One region of the Spirillospora sp. CA-108201 genome, then DNA from elsewhere that is predicted to be linked to it. Evidence: riboswitches for the same ligand, from Rfam matches in the RefSeq annotation. Region 1 holds a riboswitch; each other region holds the start of a gene.
The links. Region 1 has a riboswitch for cyclic di-AMP ahead of ACQEU6_RS15270 (CHAP domain-containing protein). Riboswitches for the same ligand answer to the same signal wherever they lie in the genome.
Positions count from the first base shown of each region.

Region 1 (7,515 bases):
TCAAGGTCGCCAAGAAGAAGTTCGACGCCGCGAACAAGGCGAGCAAGCAGGAGCAGGCCAGCTTCGAGGAGCAGCGGTCCAAGATCGCTCAGATGGCGGCCACCGCCTACAAGAACGGTGACTCGGCCGATGTCACCGGCTTTGTCGGCAGCAAGGACCCGCAGTCGATCCTCGACCAGGCGGCCGTCTTCTCGCACCTGTCGCAGGAGCGCAGCTCCCAGCTCACCCAGTTCCTCGCGACCGCCCAGCGGCTCCGCCGCGAGCAGTCCCAGGCGAAGTCCTCCTACGACGAGGTGAAGTCGAAGCAGGACGAGCTGAAGAAGCAGAAGCTGGAACTCGACAAGCAGGTGAAGAAGCAGAAGACGCTCGTGCGCCGGCTCAGCCCGCGCACGCCGTCGGGCTCTAGCCCGGGCGGCGGTACCGGCGGCACCTACAACGGGCCGGCCAGCGGTCCGGCCCGCACGGCGCTCAACTTCGCCTACGCCCAGCTCGGCAAGCCCTACTCCTACGGCGCCGAGGGCCCGAGCTCCTACGACTGCTCCGGCCTGACCATGAAGGCCTGGGCCGCCGCGGGCGTCGGCATCACCCGCACCACCAACACCCAGTACGCCTACACCAACAGCAAGCGGGTCGCCTGGAACAACCTGCAGCCCGGCGATCTGGTGTTCTTCAGCAACCTCGGCCACGTCGGCCTTTACGTGGGCGGCGGCAAGATGATCCACGCCCCGCACACCGGCGACGTCGTCAAGATCAGCGACATCGGCAGCGGCTACTACAAGGACAACTTCTACGGCGCCGGGCGCCCCTGACGCACCGCCCTGACACCCGCGCCCCGCGGGCGTGACGGGGCCTCATCGACAACGGACCAGGCTTGACCTGGTCCGTTGTTGATTTTGGGGGGGTTTGCCTTCTTTTGGGGTTTTGGTACCTTGTCACCACCCACGGCGCCCTCCAGACGCCGCGGCCCCGCGGCGCCCACCAGGCGCCCCGGCCCCACGCGGCGCATCCAGCACCCGCGTGACGGCGGCGCGATCCACGCGCCGCTCCCCCCAGGGCGGCACGCCCCACGTGCCGCCCCGCGGCGCCCGAAGGCGCCGCACGGTCTCGACGCAGACCCGGCCGACCCCGTTCCACCGTGCGCACGCCGCAGCGTGCATGGCGCTGAGTGCGCAGCAGCGGTGGCCTACGCGGGGCAGGCCCCGGACGGCCCCGGAGACGGGCCGCCGTCCGCCCACAACATCAGGCGCCGCTCGTTCGCACGCGGGAGACAGGTCCCGTGCCGGGCCCCATCTCGCCCCCAGGATCGCAGCGGCAGCGCCGAATCCGCCTCAGCGCGGAACCGGGGACCCATATCCGCCGGAGTCCGGAGAACGTCTCCGGACGGGCATTCCGGCACCCGGGGTGAATCGGCGCGTCTCTCCCGGCAGTCCGGCGAGAGCCGCCGTAGGGCCACTTCCACGCCCGAACCCGTCAGCTAACCCGGTAGGCGTCTGGAAGACAAGGAGAGAATCCCGCAGCGTTACCTGGGGCGTGGCCGCCACGCGGTCACGCCCCCACCCTCTCACTCCGCGGGCGCCTGCGCCCGCCGAGATTCCCCATCCGAACCGGCGTGCCCGCCCCCGGGCACGTCACCGCCGAATCCGCGGACCGCCGTGCGCTTGCGCGACCGTCGCGGAACCGGGGACCCACTGTGTCCTTTCGGGGTGAATCGGCCTGCCTTCGCGCGGCCGTAGGGCGGCTTCCACGCCCGAACCCGTCAGCTAACCCGGTAGGCGGCATGGAAGTCGAGGAGATCCCCCCGTGCCACGCGCGCACTGCAAGAAGTCCTCCGGCAGGCATCGCAAGCCGAACCCCTTCTCCCTCACGTGGCGGACGACCGGCGGCGTGGTCGTCGGCGCCGCCGTGCTCGGCACCGCCGCGGCCACCGCGCAGGCGTCGGTCCTGCCGTTCGGCTCCGCCCCGGTGAGGTCCGCCGCCGCGGCCGACCTCGCCCCCGGTCTGGCGGCGTACGGCGACCCGTCCAGGCGCACGTCCGGGCGCCCGTCCGAGGACGAGCCCGGGACCACCGGTTCGCCGGCCCCGGCGAGCGGGCGGGACCGGCCCGGGCGGCCGCGGGCGAAGGCCTCCGGGAAGCCGGCCGCGAAGTCGCGGCCCACCGCCGCGCAGGCCATCGACCTCGCCCGCTCGCAGGTGGGCATCGAGGAGAACGGCGGCGGCGAGACCAAGTTCCAGGAGTGGTACATGGCCACGTCCCGCGCGCGGGAGACGCTCGCGCGCGACGGCGGCTCCCTCGACGGCTACGGCGACGCGAACTGGTGCGACATGTTCGTCTCCTGGGTCGGCGAGCAGATCGGCTTCAGCGACCAGGTCGGCAGCGACGCCTGGACGATCGCCCACGCCCGCTGGTTCCAGGAGCACGGCCGCTGGGGCACCGAGCCGAGGCCGGGCGCGATCGTCTTCTTCGCGTGGGACGGCGGCGAGTCCCTCGACGACATCCAGCACGTCGGCATGGTGATCAAGAAGGTCGACGACGGGACGATCGAGACCGTCGAGGGCAACACCGACAACGCCGTCCGCGTGAAGGAACGTTCCACAGACGTCGTGGTCGGCTACGGCTACCCGGACTACCGGTCGTGACGGCGCCTCCCGCCCCGCGCCCTGCATAGGATCGCGGCCATGGAGGAAGGCCCCGGGCAGGACGCCCCCGTGACGCGGCGCAGGGCCCTCGCCCTCGGCGCGGGCGGGGCCGCCGTCCTCCTCGCCGGAGGCGCCGGCCTGGCCGGCTCGCGCTCCGGCGGCGGGGCGGCGGACGCCGGCGCCCCCGCCTCCCGGGCCGCCGGGACGTTCAGCCCGGACGCGGCCGCCGCCGTTCTCGCCAACCGCGCCCGCGCCGTCCGCGACGGCGACCGCACGGCGTTCCTCGCCACGGTGGGCCACGCCCCCGCCGCCTTCCAGGACTCCCAGTCCCGCGTGTACGGGAACCTCCGGAAGCTCCCCCTGGAAGGCTGGCGGGAGCGCATCGCCGGCACCGAGGCCGTGGACGGCGCGACCGCCGTCGTCCGCGTCGAGGTGCGCTACAGGCTGCGCGGATTCGACCGGGGCCACGTCGCCCGCACCCGCTACCTCACGCTGGCCCCGAGGGGCGGGGCGTGGACGATCGTCGGCGACGGGACGTCCCGCGGCCTCGCCGACGACACCGACATCTGGGACTGCGGCCCCCTCGCGGTGGTGAGGGGCCGCGCCGGGCTCGTCGTCGGCGACGGCGCCGGGCTCGACGGCATCGCCGAGCGGCTGGACGCGGCCGTCCCGGTCGTCACGTCCGTGGTAGGCAAGGCGTGGGCGCAGCGGGTCGTCGCGCTCGTCCCCGCCGACGCGACCGTGGCCTCCGCGCTCGCCGGCCCCGCGCAGAGCCTCGGCCAGATCGCCGCGCTCGCCACCGTCGCCCCGTCCGCCGGGGGCGGCCGCGGCGAGGACCGCGTCATCGTCTCCCCCGGCACCTTCGGCCGCCTCAACGAGCTGGGCCGCGACGTCGTCCTCACCCACGAGCTGACCCACGTCGCCACGGGCGGCGCCCGCGACCGGCGCACCCCGCTGTGGCTGATCGAGGGCTTCGCCGACTACGTCGGCTACCGGCGCGTCAAGATCAGCGCCCGGTCGGCGGCGGGCGAGCTGCGCAGCGAGGTCTCCGCCGGCCGCGCGCCGTCCGCGCTGCCCGCCGCGGCCGCGTTCGCCGGCGGCTCCCCCCGCCTCTCCCAGGCCTACCAGGAGGCCTGGCTCGCCTGCCGGATGGTCGCCGACCGGTACGGTGAGGCGGCGCTGGTGCGGCTCTACCGGGCCGCCGGGCGCGCCCCGGAGGCCGCGGCGCTGCGCGACGTGCTCGGCCTCACGCGGGAGCGCTTCACCGCACTGTGGCGCGACTACGTGAAGGAGGAGCTCGCATGAGCGAGGCGGAGACCGACGAGGGCCGCTCCGGGGGCGCCGCCGCCGGGACGCCCGGCGCCGCCCCCGCGCGGCGGCCCCGGATCGCCGCCGCCGTCACCGCCGCCGTGCTCTTCGCCGGGGTCGCTGCCGTCCTCGCGAGGACCACGCCGTGGAACCCGCTGCCCGGGCACGTCCCCGGCGGGCGGGTGACGCCCGATCCCGCGCTGGACTTCACCCCCGCGGAGATCGCGCGCTCCAAGGCGTTCGACTCGGCCGTCAACCCGCCCGCCTACACCGGGCTCCTGGTCGGCCTCGCCCTGGTCCTGCTACTGGGCTTCACTCCCCTGGGCGCCCGTTTCCTCGGCTGGGCCACCGCCAGGACGCGCCGCCGCCCGCTGCGCGTCATCCTCGGGACGATGGCCCTGACCACGCTCCTGCGCGTCGCGGGACTCCCGTTCGACGTCTGGAGCGAGTCCGTCCTGCGCCGGTACGGGCTGTCCACGCAGAGCTGGCCCTCGTGGCTCCTCGACCAGGCGAAGTCCCTCGCCGTCACGTGGGTCATCTACACGATCGCCCTGCTGCTCCTCTTCACCCTCACCCGCCGCTTCCCGCGCTACTGGTGGACCGGCGCCGCCGCGGGCGGGTTCGTCCTGGTCGTCTTCGCCTCGTTCGTCTACCCGCTCGCCGTGGAGCCGGTGTTCAACAGGTTCCACTCGCTGCCCGCGGGGCGGCTGCGCAGCGACCTGCTGGCGATGGCCCGGCGTGACGGCGTGCCCGTCAAGGACGTCCTCGTCGCGGACGCCTCCCGCCGGACGACGTCGCTGAACGCCTACGTGTCCGGCTTCGGCTCCACGCGCCGCATCGTCCTCTACGACACGCTGCTGAAGTCGCCGCCCGCCCAGGTCGAGTCCATCGTCGGGCACGAGCTCGGCCACGCCAAGCGCGACGACGTGCTGTGGGGCACGCTCGTGGGCGCGCTCGGCGTGGCCGGGGCCCTGTGCCTGCTGTACCTGCTGGTGACGTCCCCGCGGCTGCTGCGGCGCGCCGGCCTCGATCCCGCCGGGCCCGGCGCCGCCGCGACGGGGCCGGACGCGCGCCGCGGCGGCGGGGCGGCCGACCCGAGGTCCATCGCGCTCCTCCTCGCGCTCGTGACCGCCGGGACGACGCTCGCCGCCCCCGTCCAGAATCTCGTGAGCCGCCGCATCGAGGCCCGCGCCGACGCGCACGCGCTGAACCTCACCCGCGACCCGGCGACGTTCGTGTCGATGCAGCACGCGCTGTCCGTGCGCAACATCTCCGACCTCGCCCCCGACACCGCGGAGTACCTGCTGTGGCTCACGCACCCCTCGGGGCCCGACCGGATCGCCATGGCCCGCGACTGGGCGCGCCTGCACCGCGTCCCGGTCCCGCCGCCGCTCCGCTAGCGGATCAGTTGCCCTCGGCCCGCTGCTTCTCGGCGGCCTTGGGCTTGCCGCCCCGCTGCGCCGACAGGGTCGCCGCGTCCACGTGCGGAGCGGTCGTGACCGACCGCTTCAGCGCGCTGCCCTTCACCCAGTTCTGCCACTTCACCTGCCAGTACCCCCAGCCGTTCTCCGCCTCCAGCTCCCGATCGCTGCCGGTCACCGTGATGGGGTCGCCCCGCTGGGAGAGGTTGTAGAACCACTTGGCGTTGGACGGGCTGACGTTGATGCAGCCGTGGCTGACGTTCTCGCTGCCCTGGGAGCCCACCGACCACGGCGCGCTGTGGACGTACTCGCCGCTGTCGGAGATCCGCACCGACTTGTAGACGGTCAGGCTGTAGTACCCGGCGCAGCCGGGACCGCAGCCGTCCCACTCCGACGTCATGACGGTCGGGTCCTCCTTGCCCATCGCGAGGTGGACCCCGTTGGTGGTGGTGTACTTGCGCTCCCCGCCTTTCCCCATGCTCGTCGGGATCGTGCGGGCCTTCCGGCCGTTGACCTTCACGACCATCTTGTGGCTGTCCTCGCCGGCCGTGGAGACGTGCGAGTCGCCGACCTTGAAGGCGACACCGTAGTCCTTCCCGCCGTACACGCCCTGCCCGGTGCGCACGCCGGACAGGTGGGCCTGGAACGACACCTTCGTGTGGGCCGGCCAGTAGCTCCTCGTCCGGAACACCACCTCCTGGTCGCCGAACCAGCTCCAGCCGCCCTCGACGGTCTTGTCGGCGGTGACCTCCAGGGCCTGCTCGACGGCCGCCCGGTCCTTCACCGGACGGGCGAAGTGCATGATGATCGGGATGCCGACGCCGACGGTCTCCTTGTTGAACGGCGCCTCGATCGAGGCGGCGTTGGTCTTGTCCACCTCGGCCGTGGAGAAGCCGCTGCGGACCGTGCGGGTCCGCCCGTCCCGGCCGAGGGCGGTGGCGCCGACCGAGTACGCCGTGCCCGGCTTCAGCGTCCACCGGGACCGCCACCGCGTCTTGTCGGCGTTCAGGTCGCCCTCGACGACGCCGTCCTTCGTCGCCACCGTCACGTTCTCGATCGTGCCATGCTCCGCCTCGACGGCGATGGGGCTGTCCGGCCGCAGTTTCCCGCCGCCCCCGCCGGGCGACACCGTGAGCTTCACCGCGTCCCCGCCGCCCGGCGCGCCGCCCTCGGAGCACGCCACCACGCCCGCCCCGACGAGCACGCCGCCGCCGACGAGCACAGCGGCGTACCGCCCCCGGCCACCCGGTCTTGAGCCACTCACCCGCATGTGGACCCCCCGGTCGCTCCACTGGGCGATCAGGCCGCTGCCCAGCCCGGTCGCTGGAACGGCGCCCAGTGTGTGAAAGGGCCGGTACCCGCAAAAAAGCGGACACCGGCCCCCGATGGGGTTCTTTTACTGATCAGTGGGCGAAATGACCCCGATAGTACTCGAACACCAGACCGACCGACGTGAGGATCGCCGCGGCGGCGCCGAGGATCACCAGCCACCAGCCGAACACGACGCCGAGCGCCACGGCCGCGGCCGACAGCGCCACGAACAGCGGCCACCAGCTGTGCGGGCTGAAGAAGCCCAGCTCGCCCGCGGCGTCCGCGATCTCGCCTTCCGGGTCGTCCTCGTACAGCGGCCCCGCGTTGGCGCGCTCAAGGCGCCGGACCGTGAAGTGGACGTAGAACCCGATGAGCCCGGCGAGGCCCACCGCCAGCGCGAGCGCGGTCGTGCCCGTCCAGTCGTTGGACCAGAGCCAGTACACGACGTCGGTGGCGAGGAAGAAGATCGCGCACCCGTAGAACATGAACGCCTGGACGCGCATCGGCTACTCCCCCTTCGCCCCGGCCAGCTCGCCCTTGGCACCCACGTGCGGGTGGTGCAGGTCGAACGCCGGCCGCTCGGAACGGATCTTCGGGATCGAGTTGAAGTTGTGCCGCGGCGGCGGGCAGGACGTCGCCCACTCCAGCGAGTTGGAGTAGCCCCACGGGTCGTCGACCTCGACGCGCGTGCCCCGCTTCCACGTGATGTACAGGTTGTAGAAGAACGGCAGCATCGAGGCCCCGAGGATGAACGAGAAGATGCTGGAGATCTCGTTCAGCCCGTGGAACTCGCTCGGGTAGTCCGCGTACCGGCGCGGCATGCCCGCGGCGCCCAGCC
Region 1 is NZ_JBNJNE010000001.1:3,134,003-3,141,517, forward strand. It holds gene ACQEU6_RS15265 (C40 family peptidase) at 1-809, shown strand, start outside; cyclic di-AMP (ydaO/yuaA leader) riboswitch at 1,306-1,504, shown strand; cyclic di-AMP (ydaO/yuaA leader) riboswitch at 1,623-1,791, shown strand; gene ACQEU6_RS15270 (CHAP domain-containing protein) at 1,801-2,637, shown strand; gene ACQEU6_RS15275 (hypothetical protein) at 2,677-3,942, shown strand; gene ACQEU6_RS15280 (M48 family metallopeptidase) at 3,939-5,345, shown strand; gene ACQEU6_RS15285 (L,D-transpeptidase) at 5,350-6,588, opposite strand; gene ACQEU6_RS15290 (cytochrome c oxidase subunit 4) at 6,770-7,180, opposite strand; gene ctaD (aa3-type cytochrome oxidase subunit I) at 7,184-7,515, opposite strand, start outside.

Region 2 (7,515 bases), 2.8 Mb from region 1:
CTCGTCCTCACGGCCACGGCAGTGGTCGTCCTCAACCTGTTCGAGGGAGTGCTGCTCGGCCTGGTGCTGGCTGTGATCAAGACGGCCTGGGAGACCTCGCACATCCAGATCGAGGTGGACGAGACGGAAGAGGCGGCCGGCACGCATGGGCGTCCGGTACGTGTCGCCCTGGCCGGCCACGCCACGTTCTTGCGCCTCCCGCAGATGTTGGACACCTTGGAGAAGCTCCCCCGAGATCGGCCGGTCCAACTGGACCTCACCGACCTGCGGCACCTGGACCACGCCTGCCACTCGGCGCTGATGAACTGGGTGGAGCGCCACAACCAGGCGAGCCCCGACATGGTCTCGGTCGGAGACGCCCGATCCTGAGGTCCGCGCGAAACCCGTGACAGGGGGCCAGGGGCGTCCGTCCCGCACCTGCCCCCTGTCACGGCGCCTCACACGGGCATGTGGCCGCGCGGCCGACAGCCCGTCTCATCCCTGTTTCTCCACGGCCGGATGCCGGGAGGAACGCGCTGTCCCACCGGCCCCAAATGTCCTCGAACTTCTACATAGTGTAGAAAGTCATGTGAGCTCACGTTCACGTCTCGGCATGACAGGATTCGGGAGGGTGGCCCGCTCATGGACCTCACAGGGACCGGCCTGACGCAGCGGCCGACCGGCGTGTTCCCCGAACCAGGGGTGTTGCTGTTCGCCGGTGCGATCGAGACCGCCGAACCGCACTCCCATGAAGCGATCCAGGTCCTGCTCGTCGGCTGCGGCCAGGTCTTCTTGCGGGACGCCGCCGGACGCGAACTGCCCGCCGAGGCGGCTATCATCCCGAGCGGCGCAGCGCATGCGATGCGCGTCCCCGAGCCGGCTTTCGGGGTCATCGCCTACCTTGACCCGGCGGGACGGACCGGCACCGCCGCACGGGCACGGATCGCCTCCTCCAGGGGGGACCGACTTGCCGTCAGCACATGGACCAGCACAGCTCGGCCGGTCGATCCGGCCGCCTCACCACGGCATCTTTCGCTGGCCTCCGCACACTCGATCCTGGAGCGGCCGGCCCGCCGAACGCCGCACCCGGCGCTCACCGAGACAATGCGCGCGCTGCCGGATCTGGTACTCGGGCGGCTGACCCTGCGTCGGGTCGCCGAGCATGTCGGCTATCCAGCCGAACTCCTGGAGTCGTTGTTCCTGGAGGAGGTCGGCCTCCCCTTTCCCGCCTGGCGCCGCTGGGCGCGACTACAACACGGCATCACCCTGCTCGGCTGCGGGACAGGCATCACCAAAGCCGCAGAGGCCGCCGGTTACACCGGCAGGCGTCCTGAGTCCAGGCATGGTCCGCAGAGTGGCGTCCCCGCCGCCCCAGGGGTGGACGACGGGGACCGCTCGCAGAGCCGATTTCGCTAGGCGACGCGGACTCCGCCGGCGAAGGGCGGCCGGCGATGGGGGCGATCTTGACGACGTCGCCGGTCTGCGGCGCGTGGACCATGTTGCCGTTGCCGATGTACATACCCATGTGGTGCAGGTCGCTGTGGAAGAACACCAGGTCGCCGGGCTTGAGCTGGCTGAGGTTGGGGATGGAGCCGGGCCGCCCGCCGGCGGTCTTGAAGGTGCCGAGCTGCTTCTCGACCTTCTTCAGTTTGACCTGGAGTTCCCGGCGCTTCTTCTTCGCCTCGCCGGTGAGCGCGCGCACCTGGGCGGCGCGCCGCTCGGCGGCCTTGCGGGACCGGTCGGCGCCCTGCATCACCTGGAGCATCTGCGTGATGCGGATGTCGTTCTGCTTGGCGAAGTAGTTGAGGGTGGCCGACTGGTCCAGGACGGCCTGCGGGTCGGAGGACGTGGCGAAGGAGATCGCCGGGTCCGCGGGGCCGTTCTTGTAGCTGTCGGCGGCGATCTTCGCCATGCGCTCGCGCGCCTCGTCCAGCGCCTTCTGCTGGCGCAGTGCGCTGCTCTTGGCCGTCTTCGCGGCGTGCTCGGCCTGCTTGAGGCGTTCGCGCAGGCCGTTGTACTGCTCGCTGAGCTTCTCGGCCTCGTCGGCGAGCTTCTCCTGCTGCGCGGTGAGCTGCTTGCGCGTCGGCTTGGGCTCGGCGTGCGCGGGCGCGGGCGCGAGAAGCCCGGCGGACAGCGCGAGGGCGGCCGTCCATGCCGTGACACCGCCGGGCCGGCCGGTGCGGATCCTGCGGCGGGCCGTCGTTCGGGGGCCGGCAGCTCGTCGCTGCATGCGGTGTCCTCTCCTGTACCGCCTACCGGGTCAGCTGACGGGTTCGGGCCGGAGTCGCCCTACCGTCCCGTCGGGACGGATTCACCCCTGAAGATCGGGTCCCCGGTTCCCCGGACGGAGCCGTCCGCGGGATTCGGCGCGGTCGCCGGCCGTCCCCGGCGGAGACGTCGCCGCTGAACGCCTTGGGGCGAGGCGAGGCGTCCGACACCTGGCAGGAACCGTCCGACCTCTGCGGCGTAGGCGGCGTAAGCATCGCCGTGAGTGCGCAGCAGGTAAGGCTCCTCGACCGCGCGGACCTGCATCTGGACCGCCACCACGGTCACGACGAGGCCGAACAGCGAAGATCGCGTTGGGGACCATCGCGGCCAGCCCGGCGGCGGTGACGATCATCGTGGTGAAGATGGGGTTGCGGGCCAGGCTGAACGCGCCGCCGGTGACCAGTTCGGTGCGCTCGGCCTCCTCGACGCCGATCCGCCAGGAGTTTCCCATCGAGGTCTGCGCGGCCAGCGTGCCCGCCACTCCCCCGAGGGCCAGCGCGGTCCCGGCCACCTGCACGGCGGTGTGATCAAGGGCGGTGACCGCGGCGAGCCCGGCCAGCGCCGCGATCGGGCCCGCGGCACCGATCAGCAGCGCGCCGGTGAACAGCACCCTGGCCCACCATTGCACCGTCCCCTTGCCCAGGCCGCCGCCGCGGAAGCCGGTGTCGCCGGTGCGGCGCCACTGCAGGAGGGTCCGCAGCCCGAACGCCAGCACGGCCCAGACCAGATAGACGACCAGCGCGGTGACCGCCACGATGTCCTCCGAACTCGTCGAGGATGGGTCAGGAGCAGCAGGCGCAGCCGGGCCCGCATGTCGCGCAGGCGTCCTGCGCGGCTTCGGGACTGTCATCGGCGGCCGTGGTACTACCGGTCGGCAGAACGCAGCAGGCGTCGCCGCGCCACGCGTCCCGGCCCTCCTTGAACGCGACGGCGGCGATGACGAGCGCGGCGATCGGGTCGGCCCAGGACCAGCCGAACAGGGTGTTGACCGCCAGCCCCGCCAGCAGCACGCCCGACAGATAGGTGCACAGCAGGGTCTGCTTGGAGTCGGCGACCGCACTGGCCGATCCCAGCTCCCGGCCGGCCCGGCGCTGCGCGGCCGACAGGAACGGCATCACTGCCAGCGACAGCGCGGCCAGGACCAGCCCGGGCGTCGAGTGCTCGGCCTCGGCACCGCCGGCCAGGGAACGGACCGAGTCGGCGGCGACGTAGGCGGCCAGCGCGAAGAACGAGACCGCGATGATCCGCAGTGCGCGCTTCTCGCGCTGCTCGATCCGCTCGGGGTCGCGGGCGGAGAACTGCCAGGCGACCGCGGCGGCGGAGGCCACCTCGATCACCGAGTCCAGACCGAACGCCACCAGCGCGCCGGAGGAGGCCAGGGTCCCGGCGGTGACGGCGACGACGGCCTCGACGACGTTGTAGGAGATCGTGGCGGCCACCAGCAGGCGCACCCGCCGCGCCAGCACCGCCCGCCGCTCCGGAGACGGCCCCAGCGACACGGTGGTCATGCCCGCTCCTTCGCCTCGGAAGGACAGGCTCCCAGCGGCCGATCGCCCGCAGTGCCATGAGTCGGGCACAACGCGACGGCGCGGTCGGTGGCCGCCAGCAGATGCTCGGCCGAGCGCAGCAGGTCCAGCAGCTCCGGCACGGCGATGAAGTAGAACGACTGGCGGCCCTCGGCGCGGTAGTCCACCAGCTTGCAGCCGCGCAGACAGGCGAGATGCTTGGACACCGTGGACTGCGCCAACCCCAGCTCACGGGTCAGATCCACCACCCGGACCTCACCCAGCGCCAGCCGCTGCACGATCGACAGCCGCACCGGATCGGCCAGCGAGTGGAACAGCGCGGCCGCGGGCGCCAACCCGTCCAGCGAAGTCATTCCACATTCAGAATCAATCGTCATACTGGAATGATAGCCAGATCATGCGATCAGTCAAGTCGGTCGTACCGTGATCAGGCTCCCGCCACGCCACCGGACGACGTCGCCGAGGGCGTGGCATGGTTCTCGCCCTGGTTACTGCGCTGCCGTTGCGGACCTTCGGCAGTGTCGGCGCGGCGCGGTGAACCGCCGAGGAGCTCTTGGCGTACCGGTATTCGACAAGCCGTAGAAGGCATGCCGTCGGACGCCGAGCCACCCGAGAGGCGACAATGAGAATCCGGCACCTTGGACTTCACTGCCTTCAGATCCGTGTGTTGGCGGCAGTGGGAATCGGCGCCGTGTTGGCCGCGGCGGGGTGCGGCACGAGCAAGTCCGCTGGGAACAATGCAGCGCCCTTGAAGGCTGACGGTCCGAGGAGTTCCGGGAGGGGTACGCAGTCCCTTGCTCCCGCGAGCATCGAAGAACTCGGAACCAGGATGGGCTGCACGCCAGAGGTGCGCGGCAAGGCGGTCGACTACCGGCAGGCGATCTGTGTGACCCTGTCGGGGAAGTACGTGCTCAACACCTTCGCCACCGACAAGGCGCAGCAAGATTGGCTCGAATACTCCTCGATGTACGGCGGAACATACCTGGTCGGAACACGGTGGGTCGTCGTCTCCAGTCCACAGCTCCTGCTGGCCGCGCGGCAGAAGCTCGGCGGCCAGGTTCAGGACGCGGAGTCCCTCCACAGGCAGAACGGCGAGCCACGGGCCACCCCGAGGGCGGAATGACACGCTCGACCGGTGTGCCGGTCGGACTGGTCACGCCTGTCGTCGGCGAACCGCCCTGGCGGCCTCGGTCGGCGACAACAGGTCCACGGTCCTCGGCCAGGGTCTCGGTCCAGACCATGGGCGCTCTCACCGGACTGGCCGTTGCCGAGTCGCCGGTGCGTGTGCCCCAGGGTCAGTCGGTTGCTCTCGCCGGTCTCTTGACCTGCCCTCCCGACGAAGCGGAGACGAGAGCGCCGCCCCTGTCCAGACGGTGCACTGCGGCAGCGGAGACCAGGCCGATCACCAGGAGGGAAAGCCACAGCAGCGCGGGCATGTGCAGTCGGCGGCCGAGGTCGAGGACGGCCCCGGTGGCCAGGTTGCCGACGAGGATGCCGGCACCGGACAGCAGGTTGTACAGGCCGTAGTAGGTGCCGACGAGCCGGCCTCCCCCCAGGGTGCTGATCATGGCCATCTCGAACGGGAAGACCATCATCGTTCCGGCGGTGAGCAGCGTGGCGGTGCACATCACCGGCACCAGCGCGGCGACGCCGGTGGAGTGCGGCTGCTCTGCCGGATACGGCAGGGCGAGCGGAACGAAGGCCAGCCCCATCAGAGCCAGACCGTGCGCGATGGTGCGGCCGGGAGTCCAGCGTTCCTTGCACCAGACGGTGAGGCGGATCTGGAGGCCGAGCGTCAGGACCGCCGAGACGGCGAAGATCGCGACGATGCCGTTCTGCCCGCCGGTGCGCCGTTCGATCTCCAGCGGCAGCCCGAGGTAGACCTGGAAGGACAGGGCGTAGGAGGCGAGCATCGCGGTGGCGAACGCCATGAAGGGCCGGTTTCCGGCCGCCTCGCGCCAGTCGGTCAGCACGGGCTGGACGGACCCGGATTCGGCGCCCGCCTGGGACGGCAGGCTGCGCGCCTGCAGCACGGTCAGGCCGGCGAAGATCGCGGCGGCGGTCAGGCACACGGCCGTGAAGTCCCACGCGATCAGAGCGAGCCCCGCGAGCGGACCGATGAGGATGCCGAGCTGGTAGAAGACGTTGAAGACCGCGAAGGCCTCCACCCGCTGGTCGCCTGCCTGATGGGCGATGTAGGCGCGTGCGGCGGGGTTGAACAGTGCCCCGGCGAAGCCGGTCAGAGCCGCGGCGGCGATCAGCACGACCAGGGACTCCGAGACGGCGAACGCGGCGAAACCTATCGTTCGCAGCCCGCAGCCCAGCATGATCATGGGTTTGTACCCGATGCGGTCGGCGAGGGTGCCGCCGACCAGGAACAGGCCCTGCTGGCTGAAGTTCCGCACGCCGAGGATCAGTCCGGCCGCCCAGGCGGCGACACCGAGCCGACCGGTGAGGTGGGCGGCCAGGTAGGGCATGAGCATGTAGAACCCGATGTTGATCCCGACCTGGTTGAGGCACAGCACCTGGACCGGACGGGAGAAGGTGCGGACCTGCCGGAGCGTGGCGATCACTGGTCGCCGCCCTCGGCCGCCCGGGGAGCGGGACGCGGGTCGATGACGTCCTCGCACCGGGTCCAGGCCAGGACTTCCTTCTGGGCCGGCCGTCCGATCTGTTCGGGGTCGGCGGCGGGCCGCCGGTCCAGCAGGTCATGGCGACGGCAGTAGGCGTCGTCGTACACGGTGTTCCAGTAGCGCCAGGGCCCGTCCGGGAAGACCGCGACGATCGTCCGGTCGGCGGGCAGCGTCCGCGCGAGCCAGTCGGCGACCAGGGCCACCGCTCCGACGCTCCATCCTCCGGCGATGTGCCGGCGGGCCGCCAGGTCGCGGCACGACCAGACCGCTTCGCCGGCGTCGACCCAGTGCACCTCGTCGAAGGCGCCGTAGTCGACGTTGCGGGGGAAGATGCTGGAACCGAGCCCTCGCATCAGGCGCGGCCGCGCGGGCTGGCCGAAGATGGTCGAACCGACGGTGTCGACCCCGGCCAGCCGCATCCCCGGAAACGACTGGCGCAGCACGCGGGAGATCCCCGAGCTGTGCCCGCCGGTGCCGACGGAGCAGACCAGCGCGTCGATCCAGGGCAGTGCCCCTATCAGCTCGGCCGCCAGGGCCGCGTAGGCGGCCACGTTGTCGGGATTGTTGTACTGGTCAGGGCACCAGGCGCCGGGGGCGTCCGGGCGTGACGGGTCGGCGCGGCGTCCTTCCGGTCGTGCCAGGAGTTCGGCCACGCGATCGCGGCGAGCCTGCTGCCATCCGCCGGTCGGATGCGGGTCGGGGACGATGTCGACCGCGGCCCCGTAGGCCGTCAGCAGTCCCCGCATCAGCGGTTCCATGCCAGGGTCGCCGACGAGGGTGAGCGGGTGGCCGTAGGCCTTCGCGGCCAGGGCCAGGCCCAGTCCGAGGGTCCCACTGGTGGACTCCACGATCTCGGCGCCGGGCAGGAGCTCGCCGCGTCTGCGGGCGGAGCGGACCATGTGCAGCGCCGGCCGGTCCTTGATCCCGCCCGGGTTGAACCCCTCGAGCTTGGCCCAGTAACCGCGGTCCGGCGCCGACAGGGCCGGAACCCACACCAGTGGCGTGTCGCCTATGGCGTCGAGGGGCGAGGCATCGGGCAGGGGGGCCGGATAGGCTCCGGCCGATACGGCGGTCCGGTGGCTTGGGCCGGCCGCGTGCAGCGTAGCGAC
Region 2 is NZ_JBNJNE010000001.1:284,847-292,361, reverse strand. It holds gene ACQEU6_RS01375 (SulP family inorganic anion transporter) at 1-369, shown strand, start outside; gene ACQEU6_RS01370 (C40 family peptidase) at 1,268-2,209, opposite strand; cyclic di-AMP (ydaO/yuaA leader) riboswitch at 2,213-2,358, opposite strand; gene ACQEU6_RS01365 (hypothetical protein) at 2,589-2,774, shown strand; gene ACQEU6_RS01360 (cation efflux transmembrane domain-containing protein) at 3,030-3,755, opposite strand; gene ACQEU6_RS01355 (ArsR/SmtB family transcription factor) at 3,752-4,150, opposite strand; gene ACQEU6_RS01350 (hypothetical protein) at 4,603-4,896, shown strand; gene ACQEU6_RS01345 (MDR family MFS transporter) at 5,069-6,346, opposite strand; gene ACQEU6_RS01340 (PLP-dependent cysteine synthase family protein) at 6,343-7,515, opposite strand, start outside.
Region 2: linked by a shared signal. The riboswitch ahead of ACQEU6_RS01370 (C40 family peptidase) and the one ahead of ACQEU6_RS15270 (CHAP domain-containing protein) in region 1 are both predicted to bind cyclic di-AMP.

Region 3 (7,515 bases), 2.1 Mb from region 1:
GAGCTCGGCCCGCACGACCTTCACCGCGACCGCGCGGCCGCCCGGCGACAGCGCCAGGAACACCGAGCCCATCCCGCCGGCGCCCAGCCGCCCGACGATCCGGTAGCGCCCGACCCGTTCCGGGTCACCCGCCCGCGACGACGCGAAAGCTCCCACCCCGCTCCTTTCGCCCTGCAGCGTCAGGTCCGGTCACGGCCGCGCCCGAAATTTCGCAAGATCATACACGCGCCGATCCGGCCGCCCCGGACGATGCCGGAACGGCCGGACGCCGCGGGCGCCCGCCCCTACCGGACGGGAACGGACGGCAGGCCACCCGCTCGAAGGAGCCCGGGGTCTCGAAGAGCCGGGCGCCGGAGCCGGCGACGACCGGGTCGACCACGAGGCGCGGCTCGTCCAGCAGGCCGCCGGCGAGCAGGCCGCGCACCAGGGTCGGACTGCCGGTGACCAGGAGCGTGCCGTCCGGCTCGGCCACCTCGCCGAGGCCGGAGAGCCGCGTCGAGTCCGCCCATTCCAGCGGGGCGTCGGTCGAGGTGACGACGTACTCGCGGAAGGCGTTCATGCGGTCGGCCATCGCGCCGCCGGCCGCCGGCCAGTAGGAGGCGCGGCCGGCGTAGGTGCGGCGGCCGGCCAGGAGGGCGTCCGCCTCGTCCAGGGCCTGGAACGCCTCGTCGGCTGCGATCTGCTGAACCGCTCGACGCACCGGGTGGAGCTGACCCTCGCCGGCGAGGCCATGCTCGCAGGGTTCGAGCCGCCGCCGGAGGTCGTGGTCGGGCCGGTGAAGGCGGGCGGCGTCCCGGCCCTGCGGCCGGCGCCCCCGGACGCCTCACCGGCGCGCGTCCTCTACCTGCACGGGGGCGGCTTCGTGATGGGCTCGGCGTACGGGTACCGGCCCCTGGCGGGGGCGCTCGCGGCGGGCGCCGACGTGGACGCGCGGCTGGAGCTCTGTCCGGTGGCGACCCACGGCCTCCACCTGCTCTGGACGTTCCTCCCGGAGGCGGCCCGCGCCCTGGACCAGGCGGGACGCTTCGTCCGTGACGTGACCACACCGTCCACCCGGCACCGGAACGGCTCCTGACGGGTGGTCGCCCCGCCCCGGGAAGCGGGCGGGGCCGCGACCCCGCCCGCCTGCTCCGGCCGGGCGCTACTGCTTCAGCAGGGTCTTCATCTTGGTGATCTCGGCGGTCTGCGAGGAGATGATGGTCGCCGCCATCCGCTTGGCCGGCGGGAACCGTCCGGTGGACTGCTCGGCCTTGGCCATCGCCACGGCGCCCTCGTGATGCTCGATCATCATCCGCAGGAACGCCTTGTCGAACGCCTCGCCCTTGGCCGCTTCCAGTTCCTCCATGTCCTTCTCGCTCATCATGCCGTCCGTGCCGCCGTGGTGCATGCCGCCCATCCCGGTCGTGCCGGGCGAGGGGACCGGGGCGCCCCAGCTCTTCAGCCAGGCGCCGAGCTGCTGGATCTCCGGTTCCTGCGCCTTCCTGATGGCGGCGGCCAGGGCCTTCACGTCCGCGGACGAGGCGCGGGTGGCGGCGAGGCCGGCCATCTCGACCGCCTGCCGGTGATGCGGGATCATCATCTGCGCGAACATGACGTCCTGGCCGTTGTGCGATCCGGCCTGCGCGCCGCCCGGCGCCGCCGAGTGGGCGGGCATGGAGTGAGCAGGCATGGAGTGGGCGGGCGAGCCGCCGTTGTCGTCGTCGCCGCACGCGGCCAGCGCGATCGCCAGGGCCGGGACGGTGAGGAGCGCGAACGCTCGCTTCATGGTGGTGGGCCTTCCGTGTCGAGTGCTGTGATCGGTGGTCGGCGGCGGCGCCCGGTCTCCGGGCGCCGCCGGACCTGTCACAGCCTCAGCACGCTCAGCCTGTGCAGGGACGGGCGCGGCGGCGGCCGTCCGACCGGCGGGATCCGCACCCGCGCCGGCCTCGACACGGCCGCCGGCGGCGACCTCCGCAGGCGCAGCACCAGGAGGGCCCCGGCGAGCGCGAGCGCGAGCAGCGTGAGCATGGCCAGGCAGACCTGGCCGCCGGGGTGGTCCGGATGGCGGTCGGAGTGATGACCGCCGGGCCGGTCGCCCGGGGGCCGGTGATGCCCCGCCATCGCGTCGGCGGCTGGGTCCGCGTACCCGGCGGCCGTGGACGTCAGCGGAAGACCGCTCATCCCGGCCGGGCTCGACGTGGCCTGGAAGCCGTGCATCGCCAGCAGGCCGAGCAGCACGAACAGGCCGGACGCCAGGTGGAGGACGGTGCGGCCGCCGACGTTCCTTCTCATCCCGAGCCAGGGTAGCGAAGAGTGACCGGCGGCCACCGGTCGGTCACCGGGTCGCGGGGGTCAGGCGACACGGGGTCAGGCGACACGGACTCCGCCGGCGAAGGGGCGGCCGGCGATGGGGGCGATCTTGACGACGTCGCCGGTCTGCGGCGCGTGGACCATGTTGCCGTTGCCGATGTACATGCCCATGTGGTGCAGGTCGCTGTGGAAGAACACCAGGTCGCCGGGCTTGAGCTGGCTCATGCTCACGTGGGTCCCGGCGTTGTACTGGCTGCCGGTGTAGTGGCCGAGGGTGATGCCGACCTGCGCGTAGGCGTACAGGGTCAGGCCGGAGCAGTCGAAGCCCTTGATGTTGGCGCCCTGCGCGGTGCCGTAGCTAGGGCCGGACGCGTTGCCGCCGCCCCAGGAGTAGGGCACGCCCTGCTGGGCCAGGGCGGCCCGGACGGCCGTCATCGCCTTGGCCGAGGCCCCTCCGGAGCTGAGGTTGGGGATGGAGCCGGGCCGCGCGCCGGCGGTCTTGAAGGTGCCGAGCTGCTTCTCGACCTTCTTCAGTTTGATCTGGAGTTCCCGGCGCTTCTTCTTCGCCTCGCCGGTGAGCGCGCGCACCTGGGCGGCGCGCTGCTCGGCGGCCTTGCGGGACCGGTCGGCGCCCTGCATCACCTGGAGCATCTGCGTGATGCGGATGTCGTTCTGCTTGGCGAAGTAGTTGAGGGTGGCCGACTGGTCCAGGACGGCCTGCGGGTCGGAGGACGAGGCGAAGGAGATCGCCGGGTCCGCGGGGCCGTTCTTGTAGCTGTCGGCGGCGATCTTCGCCATGCGCTCGCGCGCCTCGTCCAGCGCCTTCTGCTGGCGCAGTGCGCTGCTCTTGGCCGTCTTCGCGGCGTGCTCGGCCTGCTTGAGGCGTTCGCGCAGCCCGTTGTACTGCTCGCTGAGCTTCTCGGCCTCGTCGGCGAGCTTCTCCTGCTGCGCGGTGAGCTGCTTGCGCGTCGGCTTGGGCTCGGCGTGCGCGGGCGCGGGCGCGAGAAGCCCGGCGGACAGCGCGAGGGCGACCGTCCATGCCGTGACACCGCCGGGCCGGCCGGTGCGGATCCTGCGGCGGGCTGTCGTTCGGGTGCCGGCAGCTCGTCGCTGCATGCGGTGTCCTCTCCTGTACCGCCTACCGGGTCAGCTGACGGGTTCGGGCCGGAGTCGCCCTACCGTCCCGTCGGGACGGATTCACCCCTGAAGATCGGGTCCCCGGTTCCCCGGACGGAGCCGTCCGCGGGATTCGGCGCGGTCGCCGGCCGTCCCCGGCGGGGACGTCGGACCGTGACCTCCTACGGAGCGTAGGAGGTTTGCGGACGGTTCGCCACCGGAGCGGAAGATTTCCCCAAAAGCCACATTCTGCCTCAGCACATCGCGGCGAGCTCGGCGACCGCCACGGCCCCCGCCAGGAGCGGCGCGGCGACCGCGGCCACCACGAACAGGCCCGCCGCGAGCCGGACGGCGCGGCGCGGCCTCACCTGAGCGTCACCCTCCAGCCGCAGCACCCGCTCCATCAGCGCACCGGCGGCCGGCGCGCCCGCCGCCCCGAGCGCCCCCGCGACGGCGGGCGCCGCCGAAAGCCGGCACAGCGCGCCGACCAGCGGCTTCCTGCCGTGGGCGCGGACCGCGGCGTCGTCCGCGGCCATCTCCAGCAGCAGCGGCAGCCGCGCCTTGGCGCGCCGGACGGTCGGCAGCCACGGCAGCATGGCGTGGACCAGGTCCAGGGCCAGCAGGAGCACGTGGTGGCGCTGGCGCAGATGCGCCCGCTCGTGCGCCAGGACGGCGCCGAGCTCCTCGGCGCTGAGCGCCTTCTGGGCCCCGGTGCTGACCACGATCGCGCGGTGCCGGGACGGCAGCGAGTACGCCACGGGCACGGGGTGGTCGAGGACGAGGACGTCCGGATGGCGGCGGTCCTCGCGGGCGACCAGCCGCAGGATCTCCCGGTGCCGGCGGCGGTGGCGCACGGCCCGGCCGAGCCTCGGCAGCCCGCGGGCGAGCACGCTGGCGCACGCCGCCGCGAGGACGGCGGTCGCGGCGGCCGCGGCGGCGGTGGCGGGCCGGCCGTGATGGGGCAGGCAGTCGCGCAGCCGGGACAGGAATCCGTGGCCCGGCCCCGGCGGCGCGAGCAGCGCCGCCGCCGCGATCCCCGCCGCGGCGATGAACGTCCCGGCGAGGGCGGCCGCCCAGCAGGCGACGGCCGTCCCCGGGCCGACGGCCGAGCGCCGGAGCAGGTCCAGGGCGGGCCCGGCCGCGCACCCCAGCAGGACCGCCGAGACGGCCAGGGCCGCCACCAGGAGGATCACGGCTCTTCCCCGGCGGTGCGCCGCCGCAGCGCGTCCAGGAGGTGCCGGGCGTCCTCCGGCGGGACGCTCTCGGCGAACCGCGCCAGGATGGCGCCGTGGTCCGCGGCCTCGCTCAACGCGTCCATCATGAGCTCGACCGCGTACTCCTCCCGCGGCCGCGTCGGGCTGTAGCGGAAGGCCGTGCCGTCCTGCGTGCGCCGGAGGAGGCCCTTCTGCGCCAGTCGTTCTGCCACGGTCTGCACGGTGTTGTAGGCGAGCGGCTTCTCCGCGTTCTCGTTCAGCTCGGCCAGCAGTTCGCGGACGCGCAGGGGACGGGGCGCCGCCCAGAGCACGTCCATGATGGAGCGTTCGAGCGATCCTCCGAGTGCGGACACGCGGTCACCTCCGTCCCGCCCACATTGTGCCGGACGCCTCCCCCGAACCGGCCTCCTGGAGCCGGGTCTCTCCAGCGTGGGCGGGCCCGCGGCGCCAGGGCGTCCACCAGTTGGCCCGGCCGCACAGCTCCATCACCGCGGGGACGAGGACCATCCGGACGACGGTGGCGTCGACGAGCACGGCGACGGCCATGCCGAGGCCGATCTGCTTGACCGACACGTCGGGGCCGAGCAGGGACGTCGAGAACACGGCGATCATGATGGCGGCCGCGGCGGTGATGACCCTGGCGGTGCCCGCCAGCCCGCGGGTGACGGCCGTCCGGGTGTCGCCGGTGCGCTCGTACTCCTCCCGGATCCGCGAGACCAGGAAGACCTCGTAGTCCATGGACAGGCCGAACAGGAGCGGGAACATCATCATCGGGACCCAGGTCGTGATCGGCATGGTCGTGGGGAACCCGAGCGCCCCGCCGAGCCACCCCCACTGGACGACCGCGACCAGCACGCCGTAGGCGGCGCCGATCGACAGCAGGTTCATCACCGCGGCCTGCAAGGCGATCGTGACCGACCGGACCAGCGCGACCAGGAGCACGAGGGACAGGGCGACGACGACCCCGACCATCAGGGGCAGGCGGGAGCCGACCTCCTCGGCGATGTCGATCGCGGCCGCGTTCGGGCCGCCCACCCGGACCCCGCCGCCGCCCGGCGCCCCGGGCAGGACGTCGTCGCGCAGCCGGTGCACCAGATCGGCGGTGGCCTCGTCCTGGAACCCGCTGCGGGGGTAGGCCATGAAGACGGCCGCTCGCCCGTCCTCGCTGCTCCGGGGCGGTGTGACGGAGGCGATGCCCGCCGTCCGGCCGACCGCGGCGGCGACGGGGCGCAGGTCGGCGTCCGCGGACCCGGTCCGCACGGCGAAGATCAGGGGCGCGCCGTATCCGGGACCGAAGCCCTCGGAGAGGATCGTGTAGGAGGTGTGGCTGCTCCGGTCGTGCGGCTGGACGCTGGCGTCGGGCAGGCTCAGCCGCATCGACAGCACGGGGGCGGCGAGCACGAGCAGGCCCGTCCCGGCCAGGACGGCGGCGACCAGCGGCCTTCTCTGCACCACCCCCGCCCAGCGCTCGGCGGGGGCGCGGCGCTCTGCGGAACGCGGGCGGGACGCGCGGCGCGGCAGCCGCAGCGAGTCGATCCGGCGGCCGGTGAAGCCCAGGAGCGCCGGCAGCAGGGTCACCGCGGCGATCATCGTGACCAGCACCGTCACCGACGCGGCGACGGCCACGCCGGTCATCAGCCGCTGCCCCATGACGACCAGGCCGAGCAGCGCGATCACCACGGTCGTGCCGGCGAACAGCACGGCGCGTCCGGCGGTGGCGATGGCCTCGGCGGTGGCGTCCTCGGGCTCGCCGCCGTCCCGCAGGGCCTCCCGGTAGCGGGTCACGATGAACAGCGCGTAGTCGATGCCGATGCCGAGCCCGACCAGCGCGGCGACGAGCACCGTGAAGTCCGGCGCCGGGACGAGATGCCCCACCAGCTTCATCAGGGCGATGCCGCCGAGGATCGCCGTCAGCGCCGTCACGATCGGCAGGCCCATCGCGACCAGCGACCCGAAGGAGATGAACAGGATCACCGCCGCGGCCAGGAGGCCCACGCCCTCGGCCGGGCCCTGCTTCGGCGTCTCGGCCTTCTCCGCCCGCTCGCCGCCCAGCCCCAGCGTCACGCCGTCGCCGCCGGAGGCGTCCTTGACCGCGGTCACCAGGGGCATGACGTCGGACTTCGTCGCCGCCGCGTCGGTCAGCGGGATGGTCGTCCGGGCGATGCGGCGGTCGCGCGTCACCAGGCTCACGTCCTGGTAGGGCGAGGTCACCGGCCCGGTCACGGGCGAGGCGTCCAACTCGGCGACGACCTTCTCGATCCGCCGCCGGGCGGCGGGGTCGTCGATCCCCCTCGCCGCCTTGATCGCGAGGGTCAGGGTGTCGCCCCGCCGCTCGGGGAAGTGCTCCTCGATCAGCTTCTGCGCCCTGGCGGACCCGGAGTCCCCGCCGGAGAAGTCGTTGTCGGACGGGGCGCCGAAGCCGAAGCCGGCGAACGCCACGGCGACCACGCCGACGAGCCAGGCCAGGAGGACCAGGCGGCGGCGCCGGTGGCAGAGGCGGGCCAGCGCCGCGAGTGCGCCGTCCGGTCGAGGAGGTCCAGAGTGATCGCTCATGGCGCCGATCGTCGCGCCGCCGGGGCGGCCGCCGCGTCTGCCGGCGGACGGCGGCGCCTACGCGTCCGGGCGTACGCCGCGCCGGACCCGCTCCGCCCGGCGGAGGAGCAGGTCGCGCGCCTGAGCGCAGGAGCGTTCGCGCACCCCGACAGTAGGATCCCGGCATGGAACGCCGTATCGGGACGTTCTCCCCACGAGCGGTGACGCACGACGCGCTGCTCGCGCTCTTCGTCACCGTGATGCAGGTCCAGGGGACGATCGCCCGCGTCGCCGCCGAAGGGGCGACGCGTCCGCTCGCCGACCTGGGAAACCTCGGATACGCGCTGCTGGTCGTGAGCGGCCT
Region 3 is NZ_JBNJNE010000001.1:5,263,252-5,270,766, forward strand. It holds gene ACQEU6_RS25280 (serine/threonine-protein kinase) at 1-156, opposite strand, end outside; gene ACQEU6_RS25285 (dihydrofolate reductase family protein) at 218-700, opposite strand; gene ACQEU6_RS25290 (hypothetical protein) at 704-1,075, shown strand; gene ACQEU6_RS25295 (DUF305 domain-containing protein) at 1,142-1,765, opposite strand; gene ACQEU6_RS25300 (DUF6153 family protein) at 1,843-2,271, opposite strand; gene ACQEU6_RS25305 (NlpC/P60 family protein) at 2,347-3,405, opposite strand; cyclic di-AMP (ydaO/yuaA leader) riboswitch at 3,409-3,554, opposite strand; gene ACQEU6_RS25310 (M56 family metallopeptidase) at 3,660-4,598, opposite strand; gene ACQEU6_RS25315 (BlaI/MecI/CopY family transcriptional regulator) at 4,595-4,972, opposite strand; gene ACQEU6_RS25320 (MMPL family transporter) at 4,977-7,172, opposite strand; gene ACQEU6_RS25325 (sensor histidine kinase) at 7,337-7,515, shown strand, end outside.
Region 3: linked by a shared signal. The riboswitch ahead of ACQEU6_RS25305 (NlpC/P60 family protein) and the one ahead of ACQEU6_RS15270 (CHAP domain-containing protein) in region 1 are both predicted to bind cyclic di-AMP.

Region 4 (7,515 bases), 2.5 Mb from region 1:
CGGCGACCGACCACAGGGAGCCCCTGTTCATGATGTGACGTCGATCACGTCGGTCTCCTGTCAGGAAACGGCGGGTCATCCGGTTCAAGGGGCGAATCCGAACCGGACAGGAGTCGACGATGAGAGTGCTGGTGGCAGGAGCGACCGGAGCGATGGGCAAGCAGCTGGTGCCGCGTCTGGTCGATGCGGGACATGAGGTGTTCGCCATGATTCGCAGCGAGTCGAACAAGGCCATGGCGTCACGGCTGGGCGCGGTGCCGGTCATCGCCGATGCGCTCGACCGCGCCGAGGTCGAGGCGGCCGTGCGCCAGGCCGCCCCGGATGTGATCGTTCACCAGTTGACCGCCATCGGGCACATCGACACGCGCCATTTCGAACGCAGCTTCGCAGCCACCGACCGGCTGCGGACCGAGGGCACCGACAACCTGCTCGCCGCCGCACGCGCCGCAGGGGTGCGGCGGGTGGTCGCCCAGAGCAACGGCGCGTTCACCTACGACCGGACCGGCGGGCCGGTCAAGAACGAGCAGGACCCCCTGGATCGCTCACCGGTCGGCCAGATGGCCTCGATGATCGCCGCGATCGAGCACCTGGAGAAGGCCGTGCTGGGCGCCGCCTGGACCGAAGGGGTCGTGCTGCGCTACGGCGCGTTCTACGGACCCGGCACATCGATGGCGCCGGGCTCCGCGCAGCTCGAGATGATCCGCAAGCGCACGTTCCCGGTCGTCGGCGACGGCGGCGGAGTGTGGTCGTTCATCCACATCGCCGACGCCGCCGAGGCCACGGTCGCAGCCGTGGAGAGCGGGGGCCGCGGTGTCTACAACATCGTCGATGACGACCCCGCCCCGGTCTCCGAATGGCTGCCGGAACTGGCGGCGATGCTGGGCGCGAAGAAGCCGATGCGCGTACCGCGGGTCGTCGGACGGCTGGCCGCCGGGCAGGCCGGCGTCGTGCTCATGACCGAACTGCGCGGCGCGTCCAACGCCAAGGCCAAGCGCGAACTGGGCTGGCACCCGGCACACCCCACCTGGCGCCAAGGCCTCCAGGTTGTGGAGTGACTCGCTGAGCGTCGTTCTCTCTGCCCGAAGAGCCGAACGCTCGTCGAAGGCCGTCCTTCCGGCAAGAAGGGCGGCCTTCGAGCACGGCTCGGGGGGTGGCCGGGGCGTTGTCCAGGTCGCGGCCGATGTCGTTGTGGGTCCCGGTCTGGGGGCTTCACCCCGGCCAGGTCCGCGACCTGCTCGATGCGGCCGGTCGCAGCGGGCCGGCCGTCGGCGGCAGCACCGGCCGTCCCCGGCCCGCGCTGATGGCTTTAAGGCGACGAGTCATGTCGTGCGCGGTTTTCAGGCGACCTCCGGGTGGTCGACTCCCTCTGGACGGAGGTCGCGGACCGGAAATCTTGAGGAAGTTTGACTGGGCCGCAGCCCTTGCGTTGAGGGGGTTTTGGGGAGTTTTTGCAGGTTGGCCGGGTCTTTGGGACGTGCTTGACGAAATATGGGATGGCTTGAACCTGTTGTGGGTGTGTGACCGACGGGGAAGCCCGTCCGGAGCGTCCGACCAGATCGTGAAGGGCGCATCGAGTCCCTGATCATCAGGACTGCCGATCAAGGCACGTCCTCCGCCGAGTCCGCAGAGCGCCGATCACGGCCGAGCGGAGCCGGGGACCCACCGAAACACCGGGGTGAATCCGCACTCCCGCCGTGCGCGGGGCCGCGGTAGGGCCACTTCCACGCCCGAACCCGACAGCTAACCCGGTAGGCGGACTGGAAGAACTCAGGAGAACCTTCGCATGACCGCTCGTACCTTTGACCTGACCAAGCGCATGGGCGCCCGCGCCGCGGCCGGCGCCGTCCTCTCCCTGGCAGGCGCGTTCGGCTTCGCCTCCCTGGCCCCGGCCGCCCAGGCGGACGCCAAGCCCGCCGACACCGCGCCCGTCGCCGCCGTGTCCAAGGCCGACGCCAACGGCGCCAAGGCCGTCGGCCAGAGCGCCCAGGCCGGCGCGTCCGCGCAGGACGTGATCAAGCTCGCCCGCACGCAGGTCGGCATCCACGAGGACGCCTCGGGCAACAGCAAGTTCAACGACTGGTACATCGGCTCGTCGCTGGGCGAGCTGAACGCCCACCGCATCGGCGCCAAGAGCGCCTCGGTCTACAAGGGCCAGTCCTGGTGCGACATGTTCGTGTCCTGGCTGGGCCAGCACACCGGCACCAAGGGCATGGGCGCCGACGCCTACACCGTCAGCCACGCCAAGTGGTTCAAGAAGACCGGCCGTTTCGGCGAGACCCCGAAGCCCGGCGCCGTGGTCTTCTTCGCCTGGAGCGGCGGCGGCATCAAGGGCGTCGAGCACGTCGGCATCGTCGTGAAGGACAACCACGACGGCACCATCAACACCATCGAGGGCAACACCGGTGACGCGGTGAAGCAGAGGGTCCGCGACACCTCCACCGTCGCCGGCTACGGCTACCCCGAGTACCGGTGAGCCCGGGCCGCTGAGCGGCCCCTCACCCCGCACCGTCCAGCGGTGCACCCCCCTTCTCCATCCCCCGCCCGATCACACCCACGTCGCTAGCGCGCCACGTGCCGTGCGCCGGACTCGTCATGCCCGAACGGCGAGTCCTCCACGCCCGAAGGCCGTGACCCGGCGCCGGACCACCGAGCAAAGGATGAACATGCAGAAGCGAGCCATCGACACCGCCCTGATCGGTACCGCCCTCGCAGGCGTGCTGGTCGCGGGCGTGGCCGGGACCGCCCATGGGGCCTCGGCGGACGAGCCGACCGCGCACAGGCTCACCGCGCAGCAGGTCAGCGCGCAGCAGGTCACGGGGCACAAGGCCACCAGGCAGCAGCTGACCGGACGCGAGGTCATCGAGCAGCAGGTGACCGGGCACAAGATCACCGGGCAGCGGCTGACCGAGCACAAGATCACTGGCCAGCAGGCGGCCGGGCAGCAGGCGACCGGGTCGCAGGACGCGAAGGCCTCCCGCCACATCCCCGCCAAGCCCGCGAAGAAGGGCCCGAAGGCCCTGATCAGCGGCAAGACGAAGGCGTCCTACTTCTGGGACGACGGGTCCGGAGTGAACGGCGACACCGGCGCCCCGGCGGGCGGCAAGCCGATGCAGAAGGGCCTGTTCGCCAGCCCGAGCTGGCCCATGCACACCAAGGTCAAGGTCAGCTACAAGGGCCGCAGCGTCACCGGCTTCGTCGGCGACCGCGGGCCGGGCGAGCCGTCGCACCGCGGCGTCATGCTCGACCTCGACACCTACACCTTCCGCCACCTGGTGGACGGCAAGAAGCCGAGCAGCAAGTACAACACGGGCACCTCGGCGGGCCACCTGAAGGGCGTCAAGTACGAGGTCCTGTCCTGGGGCCACGGCGCCGGCAAGAAGGGCGCCCCGAAGCCCCTCGGCTGAGCGGACCCGTCCAGGTGATCCCCTCCTGGCCTGACCACAGACCCCGCTCCCGTCCTCGGACGGGAGCGGGGTCTGTCACGTCCGGGGCAGGAAGGGCGGACAGCGCCGTAGCCGCCGGCGGACTGTCGCGGCGCCGCCGTCTTTCGCGCCGGGATGTGCTGCCGGGCGTGGTGTGAAGACGCGCGCCGTGCCCCCTTGTCGCCGTGGCGGGGGTGGCCTTACAGTGCAGTCTACTGTTTTATAGACCGAGTGGTATGTAAAACGTCTGCCGCAGTTACAGGAGGTCAGACGGTGCCGGTGCAGTCGCCCCCACGTTCTGCTCGATCGGCTCCCGGAAGCCCGCCCCGGGCGGATCGGAGGTCCTGATGCTCGATATCGACCGGCTTGTCATCACCTACGGGGTGCGCGAACCGCTGATCAAAGAGGTGTCCCTGCAGGTCGGCGACGATGGTGTGGTCGCGCTCCTGGGCAGCAACGGAGCGGGCAAGACAACGCTGATGCGAGCGATCTCCGGAACGCTGCCGCTGTACGGCGGGGCGGTGCGGACCGGATCCATTCGTTTTCTCGACCGGCCTGTCGAGAGGTCGAACCCGGCGGCGATCGTCCGGAGCGGACTCGTCCAGGTGCCGGAAGGACGGCACGTCTTCGCGGCGCTGAGCGTCGCCAGAGAATCTGGCCGCCGGTGCCCTCCCCGTCCGCTCGCGGACGGAACGCGAGGTCTTCGGGTTGACCCGCGGGCTGGCGGAACGCTTCCCCGGCCGCGTCCGGGACATGCCGATCTCCGAGACCGCGATCGTCGGGACCGCGGTCGGCGCCGCGATGGCCGGCCTGCGGCCGATCGTCGAGATCATGTACATGGACTTCATCGGCGTCTGCTTCGACCAGCTCCTCAACCAGGCCGCCAAGCTGCGGTTCATGACCGGCGGCCGGGCGAGCCTGCCGCTCGTCGTCCGCACCCAGTTCGGCGCCGGACGCTCCTCCGGCAGCCAGCACTCGCAGAGCCTGGAGGCCCTCCTCGCGCACGTTCCCGGCCTCACCGTCGTGATGCCCTCGACACCGGCCGACACCTACGGCCTGCTCCGCGCCGCCATCCGCGATCCGAACCCCGTCGTGTTCGTGGAGAACCGGCTCCAGTACGGGAGCAAGGGGCCGCGCCCGCCCGCGGACCACCTCGTCCCCATCGGGAAGGCGAAGGTGGTCCGGGAGGGACGCGACCTCACGCTGGTCTCCTACTCGCGGATGGTGCACGACTGCCTCGCCGCCGCCGACACTCTCGCCGCCGAGGGCGTCGACGTCGAGGTCATCGATCTGCGCACGATCGCGCCACTCGACCGCGAGACGGTGCTGGCCTCGCTCGCCAAGACCAACCGCCTCGTCATCGCCCATGAGGCCGTGCGGGACTTCGGGGTCGGGGCCGAACTCGCGGCGATGGCGGCCAACGAAGGCTTCTGGCACCTGGACGCACCGGTCGTCCGGGTCGCCCCGCCGCCGATGCCCGCCCCCTACGCCCCGTCCCTCGAACGCCTGTGGCTGCCGGACGCCGCGGCAATCGCCGAGACCCTGCGCCAGGTCGCGGCGGTCTGAGCCGTCATGCCCGCCTCTCCTCGCCCTCCACCGGATCCAGGACGATCTCCGGGTGCTGCTCGCGGAACCTCAGCACCCGCTTCTCCAGATCGTCCACCGGTTCGGGCCCGGCCCGGAACCCCGTGAACAACGTCGCGCAGTACTCGCGCGACAAATAACCGGCGTCCCACCTGCCATCGGGCCTGACCCATTGGTAGGTGTGGTTGTGCATATTAAGAAATTGCAGCATCGCCAGCCGCGGGTCCATCTCCCGGAATTCTCCGGCGTCCATGGCCTCGGCCAGCAGATTGGAGATGATTCCCTCGAACTCGCCGCGCTGCCGCAGCAGCCTCGTCCGGTTGTCCCCGCCCAGCATCCGGTAGTCGTGCTCGTAGACCCAGATATGGTCGAGCCGCCGCAGGATGATGGACAGCAGCGCCTCCGACAGCAGTCGGAGCCGCAGCACCGCGTCCACCTCCAGCCGGGCGATCCGCCGCGCGGTCCGCAGCAGCGGCCGCATCACCCGAGACTGGATCTCGACCAGCAGGTTCTCCTTCGAGCCGATGTAGTAGTAGAGAGCGCCCTTGGTGAGGCCGGCCGCGCCGCCGATCTCGTTGATCCCGGTCGCCGCGTACCCCTTGCGGGCGAACAGTTCGGCCGCCCGGTCGATGATCTCCTGGCGTTTGATCTCATATCCCGGGCCATGGCCTGGAGGGCGGGGCATCGCGTTCCCAGTTTCTCGCTCGGCGCCGACGAGGTCGTTTTGAACCCTCGTTCTCGATGGAAACAAGATAATACCTGCCGCCGGCCATTATAGGTAAGGCGGCCGTCAAGACGGAGTGTTCTTGTGGGTGCGGCCGTCCTTGGCGATGGCTTGCGGAAACCGTCGGAAGGTGTCGCGGCGCGTGGAGATGACGGACGCGCAAGAGCGCGGATGGCGGCCTCATGGCCTTCTCTGTGCCTCTGGGCTGAATCGCCTTCTCGTGCGGGCTCGGTCCTGTCGCCCAGCCTGCCGCCCGGGACGGGCATGTTAGGACTGAGGGTGAGGCGCCATCCGGGCGTTCTTGGGCGAGGGAGTACCAGTGGGATTCGACGTTCGAGCGATCCGGGTGGTGGCCTGCGACATCTTCGGGACGACCGTCGACTGGCGGACCGGGGTCGCCGGACAGGTGGCGGCGATCGCCGCGGAGCGCGGTGTCGCACTGGAGGGCGGGGCCTTCGCCGACGATTGGCGCGAGCGGTACCTGCCGTCGATGCGGCGGGTCAGCGGCGGGGAGCGGGAGTGGGCGTACCTCGACACGCTGCACCGGGAGTCGCTCGACGAGCTGCTGGAACTGCACGGCGCCGCTGACGCTTTCGACGAGGACGCGCGGCGGCGGCTCGTCCGGGCCTGGCATCGCCTGCCGGCGTGGGACGACTCGGTGGACGGACTGGCCGAGCTGCGGGAGCGGTACGTGGTGGCGGCGTTGTCCAACGGCGGGTTCGCTCTGCTGACGAACCTGGTCAAGGGGGCGGGGCTGCCGTTCGACTGCATCCTGTCGGCGGAGCTCGCCCGCACCTACAAGCCCGAGCCGGAGGCGTACCTGACCGCCGTGCGGCTGCTGGACGTGGAACCGGCGGAGGTGCTGATGGTCGCCGCGCACAAGTGGGACATCGACGGCGCCAGGGAGGCCGGGCTCGCCACAGCCTTCCTGGAGCGTCCTCTGGAGAAGGGCCCGTCTCTCACCGCCGACCGGGCGGACGGCGTGGAAAGCGACCTGGTGGTGCGCGGGTTCGGTGAGCTCGCCGTTCTGCTGGAGGCCGGTCCGCGGACCTAGGACGCGGGACGCTCGGGCGGGCCCTCCACCTTCCCGGCGATGCGCTCCAGGGCGGTGAGGTCTTCCGGTGCCAGGAGATCGACGAAGTGGTGGCGCACCGATTCCAGGTGTGCGGGGGCGGCGTCCGTCAGGGTGTCCAGGCCGTGGTCGGTGAGGACGAGGAGGCAGCCCCTTCCGTCGGCCGGGTCGGGTGCGCGCCGGATGAGTCCGCGCGCCTCCATGCGGGTGGCGTGCCGGGAGAGCCGGCTGCGCGACCAGCCCATCTTCGCGGCCTGCTCATGCAGGGTTCCGGCGTGGTCCGGCCGTTCCGACAGCGTGCTGAGCACCTCGTAGTCGGGCTCGGAGAGGCCGACCCGGGAGAGGTCGCGCGCGGTGCCGGTCTGGACGGCGATCACCATGCGGCGGAAGGCCCGCCACGCCCGTTCCTCGTCCGGGGTCAGCCAGCGCACGGGCCCGTCCGACGATTTCTTTGACATGTAAACAACCTATCGTCTAAGTTCATTTACATGTCAACGAAACAGGTGCGCGTCCTCGTGCTGGTGTGCAGCACCCGTCCCGGCGCCCTCGGCCCCGCGGTGGGGGCCTGGCTGACCGAGACGATCAAGCCCCGCGCGGCCGAGCTCGGCGCCGAACTGGTGCCGCTGGCCCTCGCCGACCTCGGCCTGCCGTTCCTCGACGAGGAGGACCATCCGTCGTCGGGGGTGTACCGCAACGAGCACACGCGAAGGTGG
Region 4 is NZ_JBNJNE010000001.1:595,682-603,196, forward strand. It holds gene sigJ (RNA polymerase sigma factor SigJ) at 1-38, shown strand, start outside; gene ACQEU6_RS02890 (NAD-dependent epimerase/dehydratase family protein) at 120-1,055, shown strand; cyclic di-AMP (ydaO/yuaA leader) riboswitch at 1,604-1,769, shown strand; gene ACQEU6_RS02895 (CHAP domain-containing protein) at 1,784-2,473, shown strand; gene ACQEU6_RS02900 (hypothetical protein) at 2,664-3,404, shown strand; partial or broken gene ACQEU6_RS02905 (ATP-binding cassette domain-containing protein) at 3,770-4,063, shown strand; gene ACQEU6_RS02910 (alpha-ketoacid dehydrogenase subunit beta) at 4,131-4,988, shown strand; gene ACQEU6_RS02915 (TetR-type transcription factor C-terminal domain-containing protein) at 4,993-5,691, opposite strand; gene ACQEU6_RS02920 (haloacid dehalogenase type II) at 6,050-6,784, shown strand; gene ACQEU6_RS02925 (MarR family winged helix-turn-helix transcriptional regulator) at 6,781-7,260, opposite strand; gene ACQEU6_RS02930 (GNAT family N-acetyltransferase) at 7,291-7,515, shown strand, end outside.
Region 4: linked by a shared signal. The riboswitch ahead of ACQEU6_RS02895 (CHAP domain-containing protein) and the one ahead of ACQEU6_RS15270 (CHAP domain-containing protein) in region 1 are both predicted to bind cyclic di-AMP.